2 linked regions of the Lujinxingia sediminis genome follow. The protein of the gene in region 1 interacts with the protein of each later gene in a pairwise test. Links are inferred from orthologs where the notes say so. Each region holds a gene or a part of one and is shown on either strand. Other genes may lie near its edges.

Region 1 (4,725 bases):
GAACGCTGCTTCGGAGAGGGCACACCGATTCGTCTGCGCCCGAGCTTCTTCCCCTTCACCGAGCCGAGCGCCGAGGTCGATGTCGGCTGCATCTTCTGCCGCGGCCAGGGCTGCCGTGTGTGCAGTCACACCGGCTGGCTGGAGATCTTAGGCTCGGGCATGGTCGACCCCAACGTGCTGGAGGCCTCGGGCATCGATCCGCAGCGCTACAGCGGGTTTGCGTTCGGGCTCGGGGTGGAGCGAGTGGCGATGCTCAAGCTGGGCGTCAACGACATCCGGCTCTTCTACGAGAACGATCTTCGCTTTCTTGAGCAGTTCTGAGCTGAGTGCCCTTTGCAGGCGCGCCAACACAAGACCTTTTGAACGACGAGTAGACGATGAAAGTGAGCTTGAACTGGCTCAATCAGTGGGTGGAAATCGAAGATCTGGACGCCGATGAACTGGCCTCTCGCCTGACTCTGGCAGGGCTGGAAGTCGAAGAGGTCGAGCGGATCGGCGAAGGTCAGGAGAAGATCGTGGTCGGTCGCATTGACGCGATCGAGGAGCACCCGAAGGCCGATCGCCTGGTGGTTTGTCAGGTCGACGCCGGGGAAGGGGAGCTGCGCCAGATCGTGTGCGGTGCCAAGAACATGAAGGCGGGCGATTTTGTACCGGTGGCCCTCCCCGGAGCGGAGCCCCCGGGCATCGACTTCTCCATTGGCGCACGCAAGGTCATGGGCGTTCCCTCGGCCGGGATGTTGTGCAGTGAGGAGGAGCTTGACCTGGCGACGGAAAGCGAGGGGCTGATGCTCCTCGATCGTAGTCTCCCGGTCGGAACGCCGATCTTTGAAGCGCTGGGTCTCAAAGACGTGGTGCTGCATATCGGGCTGACTCCTAACCGCCCTGATTGCCTCAGCCATCGCGGTGTGGCGCGAGAGGTTGCCGCGCTCTACGGGCGCGTGCTCCGCTCGGAGCGCCTGCTGGCGAGTGCCGCGGCCTGGGAGGGCAGTGCATCCGACGCGATCGACGGGGCCGCTGCCCTGGAGGTGGTCGACGGGGAGGGCTGCCCGCGCTACACCGCTGCGGTGCTTGAGGGGGTTAAGGTAGGGCCGAGCCCTCTCTGGCTTCGTCATCGCCTCGTCGCACTGGGGATGCGCAGCGTCAACAACATCGTCGATGTGACCAACTACGTGCTGATGGACCTGGGGCAGCCGCTGCACGCGTTTGATCTCGATAAGATCGAAGGTCATCAGATCATCGTGCGACGTGCCAGCGCCGGGGAGACGATCGAGGCCATCGATCATAAGACCTACAAGCTCGATGAGGCGGATCTTGTGATTGCCGATGGCTCGCGCCCGGTGGCGATCGCCGGCGTGATGGGGGGCGCCGAAAGTGAGGTGACCGAGGCGACCACGCGCATTTTGCTTGAGTGTGCGTACTTCGACCCGCGTTCGGTGCGCGTGACGGCCAAGCGCCACGGGCTGCATTCCGAGTCGAGCCACCGCTATGAGCGGGGCATCGATCCGGGGACAATCGTCGATAATCTGCGCGAGGCTGTGGCGCTTCTTCTCCAGGCGCAAGCGCACCTGGAGGGCGATGCGCCCGTGGTGCGCAGCGGCATTCTCAATGAAGGGCCAGGCGTGAAAGCAGCCCCGGCGATTGCTCTCGGGAAAGATCGCGCGAATCAGGTCTTGGGTACGGACATCGCGCCCGAAGAGGTGCTGAGCTACCTCAAAAGCGTCGGCGTTGAGTCTGTTGAGGATGAGGGCGACTCGTGGCGCTTTAGCGTTCCGAGCTACCGCCCGGATCTGGAGCGGGGGATTGATCTTGTTGAGGAAGTCGCCCGTCTGCACGGCTTCGATAAGATTGAGGCGACGCTTCCCCGTGCTTTAATGGGGCATGCGCACCAGCTGCAGAAAGATGCGGAGCGCGGCACGATCGTCTCGCGCGCTGAGCGACGCGCGCTGAACTGGGTTCGCGATCTTCTTCTGAGCCAGGGTCTTCGCGAAGCGGTAAACTACAGCTTTATGGGAGAAGGCGATCTCGATCGCCTGCGTTTTGAAGACGATGATTCCCGGCGACTTGCGCCCAGGGTGGCCAACCCTCTGGTCCAGGACCAGGCGTTGATGCGGACCACGCTGATCCCCGGCCTGCTCAACAACCTCAAGGTCAATCGGGCGCAACGGCGTCAGGATGTGGCGATGTTCGAGGTAGGGCGTCGCTACTTTATGACCGAAGAGCGTCGCACCCTTGGCGTCGCGCTGACCGGGCGTAAGCGCATTCACTGGAGCGGTGAGACAAGCTGGGACTTCTTCGACCTCAAGGGCATGGTGGAGGCATTGGGGCAGGCCTTTGATGCGACGGACGCGAAGTGGAGCAAGCCTCAGGTCGATGAGCCGTACCTGCATCCCGGTGTTCAGGCGGTGTGGACGGTGGGCAATCAGCCGGTAGCCTTTATCGGTCAACTGCATCCGGCGATAGCTTCCAAAGAGGGAAGTGAGCAGCCGATCTTTGTGGCCGAGGTCGATCTGGAGGCGTTGATCGACGAGGGGGCCCCCCTGCGCACGTTTAGCGCGTCGGCACGCTTCCCGGCGGTGGTGCGCGACTTCGCTCTGGTGGCTGATAACGAGGTGGCCTACGCGCGACTTCAGGAGGCGATCGAGGGACTTTGTGGCCGGGACGCCAGCTTTGGTGAGCTTTTTGAGAGTGTCGCGCTCTTCGACATTTACACCGGCCAGCCCATCCCCGAGGGCAAGCGTAGCCTCGCCATTAAAGTGACCTACCGCGCGCCCGATCGCACGCTGACGGAGGCCGAGATCGAGGCCGCAGATAACGCTCTGCTCGCCGCGGTTGAGGCGCAGGCCGGGGCTCGTCTGCGATAAGTCACAAAGATCGTGTTTCCTAAGACGGGGCCTTGTCTTAGACTGGGCCCCGTCTTGTGATTTTGATGTCTCGGGCAGGGGCTCCCGGGGAGTGCGCGCGCAGCTGAACTCAGGGTTGCGCGCTGCGCTTGCGCCGACTACAAACCCGCCCGCTGTTCGAGTTTCCTGCGTATCGATGTGAGGAGTTGTAAGAAGATGACGATTACCAAAGCGGATATTGTCGACACTGTCTACGAGAAGGTCGGGATCACCAAACGAGAGGCGTCTGACTATGTCGACACCATCTTCGAGGTCATGAAAGAGACCCTGGAAGAGGGCGAGGAGATCAAGGTCAGCGGGTTTGGCAAGTTTGAGGTGCGGGAGAAGGGCGAGCGTGTGGGACGGAACCCGCGCACGGGCATCGAGATTGTGATTCCCGAGCGTCGCGTACTGCGATTCAAAGTCAGTCAGGTGCTCAAGGACTCGATCAACGGCAAACGTTGATCTCCCCGGTCTTGTGACAAGACTCGTAATCCCATTTCGCTGACTACCAGATGAGTACTCCCGATGACTCAGACCTCCGAGAAGACCTCGCCGGCAATGATTGAACTGCCTGAGAAGACCTATTTTAAGATCGGTGAGGTCGCCAAGCTGCTTGATGTAGAGCCCTACGTGCTGCGCTACTGGGAGACGGAGTTCGACACTCTGGAGCCGGAGAAGACCAAGAGCGGTCAGCGGGTTTATCAGCGTCACGACATTGAGCATCTGCTCGAGATCAAGGAGCTTCTCTATGTCGAGATGTTCACGATCGCCGGGGCGCGTCGGCAGCTGGAACGCGGAGGAGCGGTGCGCCTGTCGGCTTCAGTTAGCGGTCCTGCGGGCAGTGTGGTGAGCGCCGATGAGGAGCTTCTGGCAGATCTGACCGAGGCGCGCCGTGAGCTGGCCGAGGCGCAGCATGCATTGCAGGAAGCCCGGGAGTCGCAGCATGTGGAGCAGCAGCGTCTACGCGCCGAGCATCGTGCGCTGAAAGACGAGCGCGACGCGCTTGGCGAAGAACTCTACGAGGCGCGCGCGCAACTTGCCGAGGGCGGCGACGTGGACGCCGAGGAGACCTTAAGGCTCGAGCAGGAGCTTGAGGCGTTGCGCGAGGAGCTCGCGCGGGAACGCCGTCGCCACGATGAGGTCTCCGAGGCAGGGCGTCGCATCGCGGAAGAGCGTGAACAACGCCGTCGTCGGGTGCTCTCCCAGATGCGCCGAGAAGTTGAGTCGCTGGCCGTGCTTGCGGATATCAACCGCTCGCGGCGCTGATTCGCTGCTGCCCTGATGGCCGCCGGGCCTCAGGGCATTCGTCTTGTACGTCGATATTTTTTGGGGGAAGAAGCGTCCCGAGCTAACTGTTGAGCCCGGTGAGGCGCATCGCTCTGCGCCCGGTCTATGAAAAGATTTCATAGCGGGGTCAACGATCCTCAGCGCTTCGGGTGAAGTGGAGTAGGAAACCCCCGATAGGTGAAACGTTGCTCCGCATGGCGCTTGCCTCGATGTTTGATGGTTGCAGCGCCTAAGTGCTTGTCGTGACTAGCGAAAGGGCCATCCAAAATCAACATCTGTTGTTGGTATAAGATGTGCATATGAGGTGAGGGCCTGCTCGGTGTGGAGCGGGTACTCTTCTGAGTCTGTCGAACGCAAGGGCTGCTACCATGACCAATCTCGAACAGGCCTCCAATGCCGGGCGCGGGGACACGATGACCGAAACTGAGGACGACTTCATCGCCCAGCGGCGGCAGAAGCGAACGGAACGCAAGCGGAGTCAGTCGGTCGATGACTTTCGTGACCTTGATCCGGTGAAGATGTATCTTCGAGGGATTGGCCAGGTCAGTCTTCTGAC
Region 2 (3,584 bases), 670 kb from region 1 along the record:
CTCGGCCTGGCCGGCCGTCTCGACGCTCACCCGAGTGAGGCCGGTGGCGACGATGGCCTCTTCGATCTGCGCGGTGTCTTTCTGGGCGCTGAAGCGAAGGTCCATACGGTCGGGCTGCTCCTCATCCCAGATGGCCGCGTCCAGATCACCCAGCGCGTCGAGCGCGCCGCGGATCTCTTCGACCTTGACCTCATCGACCACCGAGACTTCCTGAGTCTGGATCATAAAGCGACCCTCGCTCTCCGCGCCGTAGCGCTGCACCGAGGCATCGGTCAGCCCGATGCTCGCTGCCGCCTCACGCACCTCGTCATCGGTGACGCTGGGGTCAACCTTGATGATCAGCTCGGTACCGCCGCGAAAGTCGATGCCCCATTTCGGGCCGATGGTCGCCAGGAGCACGACGCTGGCGATCATCAGCACGATCGAGATGATCCCGGTGATTTTGCGCTTCCCGATGATGTCGTTCTGCGCATCGTAGGGGTAAATTTGAAACATCTTCATGAAAGGTCTCACTGCTATTCGAGGGCGCCGCCCTCAGGACGAAAGAAGTCTTCAGGCGGCGCGTTCGCGCGTTCGGGTAAAAGGGCCTCGCTCAGATGCTCAGCGTGTCTTTCTTGCTGCGCTGCATCCAGTCGTCAAAAAGGATGCGCGTGACGTAGACGGCGGTAAAGAGCGTCGAGACGATCCCGATGAGCAGGGTAATGGCAAAACCCCGAATCGGGCCGGTGCCGTACTGCAACAGAACCAGCGCGGCGATACCGGTGGTGATGTTGGCGTCGAGCACCGCGGAGAACGCCTTATCAAAGCCCTCTTTGACCGCCACACGAACGGGTTTCTTACCCACCACGAGCTCCTCACGAATACGCTCGTAGATGATGACGTTGGCGTCCACCGCCATACCGACGGTGAGGATGATGCCGGCGATACCGGGCAGCGTCAGCGTGGCGCCAATGGCGGCCAGGCCGGCCATAATCAGCACCAGGTTGAGCGTCAGCGCGATCGTCGAGATGAAGCCGCTTCGGCGGTAGTAGATGAGCATGAAGAGAATGACCAGGATGCTGCCGACCAGGAGCGCGCGCATCGAGGAGTCGATCGAGTCCTGGCCGAGCGTGGGGCCGACGATCGTCTCAAACTGGCGCTCGATCGGAGCGGGCAGGGCGCCGTGGCGGAGCACGATGACCAGGTCCTGCGCTTCTTTCTGAATCTCGGTGTAGGACTGCATCGAGCCGAGCGTGATCTGAGCGCGGCCGCCGAGGATCGGCTCATTGATGACCGGCGCGCTGTTGACCTCGTCGTCCATCATGATGGCAAAACGCTGTCCGGTGTACTCGGTGGTGGTCGCACCGAAGAGTTCGGCACCCTTGGCGTCGAAGTTCAGCGAGACGTAGGGACGGTTGAACTGCTGGTCGACCGCCACGCGCGCATCCTGGATGTAGTCGCCGGTGAGCTCCGCCTCACGGTAGACCAGGTAGGTCTTCCAGTAGGACTGCTGCTCGTCGATGATGCCGTTCTCCCGGTCGATGTAAACCGGGTGGAACTGGTAGCCGATGGCACGGTTGTCGGGGGCACGGCCGGCGAAAAACTCCTTGAGCGCGTCCTTGCTCTGGTGGGTTACCGAGAAGTAGCCGCCATCGATGCTGCGCAGCGCAAAGCCCTCGGGGAGCTGGCCGCGGAACTGGCCGAAGAACTGGTTGGTGCCATCGTCATCGACCATCTGGAAGCGAAGCTGAGCGGTCTGACCGATGAGTTCCTTGGCGCGCTCGATGTTCTCTTCCTGGATGCCAGGGAGCTGAATGACGATATCGCTCATGCCCTGGCGGGTGATGGAAGGCTCGGCCACACCCAGCGCGTCAATACGCGAGCGGATGGTCTCAATGGCCTGGGTGACCGCAAAGCCTTTGGTCTCCTCAATGTAGTTCGGGTCCATCTCCAGGCGCAGCGTGTTGCTGCCGCTGTCCATCTTCAGCAGGCTGGGGAAGAAGGTCATGAAGTCGTCGGTGAAGAGCGCCTTGTCGGCGGCATCTCCCAACGTCACATCGATATACGTCTGCCCCGGGGGGTGGACCGCTTCGACCTCGATGCCTTCCTTCTCCTGGGCCAGACGTTCTTCAAGGTCCGACGCCATACGGGTGAGGCGGTCCTGAACGGCGCGGTCGACGTAGACATGGTACTGCAAAAGCAGGCCGCCCTGCAGGTCCAGGCCCAGCGTCAAGGGCTGGATGCCCTCCCAGGTCACCTGACCGGTGGCCTCATTGGTCTTGAGAAACATCGAGGCGACGCCATCGGTCGAGCCGGGCGCGCCGTCGAGTTTGCCATCGGACCAGTCGATGATCGTGGGGGTCAGCACGTAGAGCGCGGCCAGAAAGGCCACGACAACAACTCCCCAGCGGTACAGTGAGCTCTTCATAAAACCGAAACTCCGTTCGAGCGCGCCGCCGCTCCGAGGCCTTCCTGGCCCGGGCGGCAATGCGCGCTCTGTCGTCAATTCGCGAGCCGTGCCCCACAACCATCGGGGCCCGGACACATTCTCGGGGCAGGCGTCCGGGGACGCCGCCACTTAATTAATCGTCTTTCTTCGTCTTCCCGGCGTCTTTCTTCGCCTTCTCAGCATCAACGCTTTCGCTGACGATGGCCCCACCGGCAATCGGGTGCAGCTTGTTGCGGTCAAAACGGACCTTCGTCCCCCGGGAGAGCTCGACGTGGGCGATGGCGCCGTCGATGCTCACCACCTTGCCGTAGAGCCCGCCGGCGGAGATCACCTCATCGCCGGCTTTGAGCCCGGAGACAAAGTCACGGTGGGCTTTGGCCTCTCGGGCCTGAGGGCGGAGCACGATGAACCAGAAAATCAGCACCATCAGGCCGATAAAGACCAGGTTCAGCATCGGGTTCGCCGCGCCGGCTGCCTGCGCGAGTATCAAAAATTCGGGGTTTTGCATGATGGGCGAGGTCTCCAGACCGCAGAGAGCGATGAAAGGTTCAGGTTAGAATGCATGGCGAGGCCATAGCCCGGCGCCGCAAGGGTTTTATTTCCCGGCAGCAGCAAAAGGGCAATTTCTCCGGCTCGCAAGGACGCTGTGAATTAGCAGCCTTCCGAAGGCGGGTCAAGCGCACGCCGGTGCCGGCCTGCGCCCCCAGAAAGCGCATCTGCGCATCACACGCAGGCCGGATTCAGCGTGAGCCACCCTCGGCCTGAAGGGTGTGAAAGCGTTTGCGGAAGGCTTCAAACCGACCCTCGACAATCGCCTCGCGCGCCTGGCCTACCAGCGTCAGAAAGTAGCGCAGGTTGTGCAGGGTACAGAGTTGGGGCCCGAGCATCTCCCCGCTTTTCAGCAGGTGCCGCAGGTAGGAGCGCGAGAAGTTCTGGCAGGTGTAGCAATCACAGTCCGGATCGAGCGGGCGCAGATCTTCTTTATGCACGGCGTTTCGCACGACCACGACTCCGCGGCTGGTAAAACAATGGCCGTTGCGGGCGTTCCGCGTGGGGATCACGCAATCAAACATATCGACGCCGCGGGCGATGCACTCGACGAGGTCTTCGGGCTTGCCCACGCCCATCAGGTATTTGGGCTTCTCATCGGGCATCA

Evidence for each region. Proteins that work in one complex are often made in the same cells at the same time.
Region 2: the proteins of pheT (region 1) and secD interact in binary tests that used the Escherichia coli proteins (3 or more experiments, as listed by UniProt). The link is inferred for Lujinxingia sediminis from one-to-one orthologs.

The regions. Positions count from the first base shown.
Region 1 is NZ_SADD01000001.1:552,321-557,045, forward strand. Bases 1-3,119 are described here. They hold pheT (phenylalanine--tRNA ligase subunit beta), read left to right. Parts: upstream 1-377; coding sequence 378-2,861; downstream 2,862-3,119. Other genes in these bases: pheS (phenylalanine--tRNA ligase subunit alpha), read left to right, coding at 1-321; EA187_RS02275 (integration host factor subunit alpha), read left to right, coding at 3,063-3,119. Also shown: more of EA187_RS02275, read left to right, coding at 3,120-3,344; EA187_RS02280 (MerR family transcriptional regulator), read left to right, coding at 3,408-4,148.
Region 2 is NZ_SADD01000001.1:1,223,699-1,227,282, reverse strand. The notes cover bases 1-2,936. They hold secD (protein translocase subunit SecD), read right to left. Parts: upstream 2,408-2,936; coding sequence 593-2,407; downstream 1-592. Other genes in these bases: yajC (preprotein translocase subunit YajC), read right to left, coding at 2,562-2,936; secF (protein translocase subunit SecF), read right to left, coding at 1-501. Outside these bases: tRNA guanosine(34) transglycosylase Tgt, read right to left, coding at 3,169-3,584. UniProt on the Escherichia coli protein: Part of the Sec protein translocase complex. Interacts with the SecYEG preprotein conducting channel. SecDF uses the proton motive force (PMF) to complete protein translocation after the ATP-dependent function of SecA.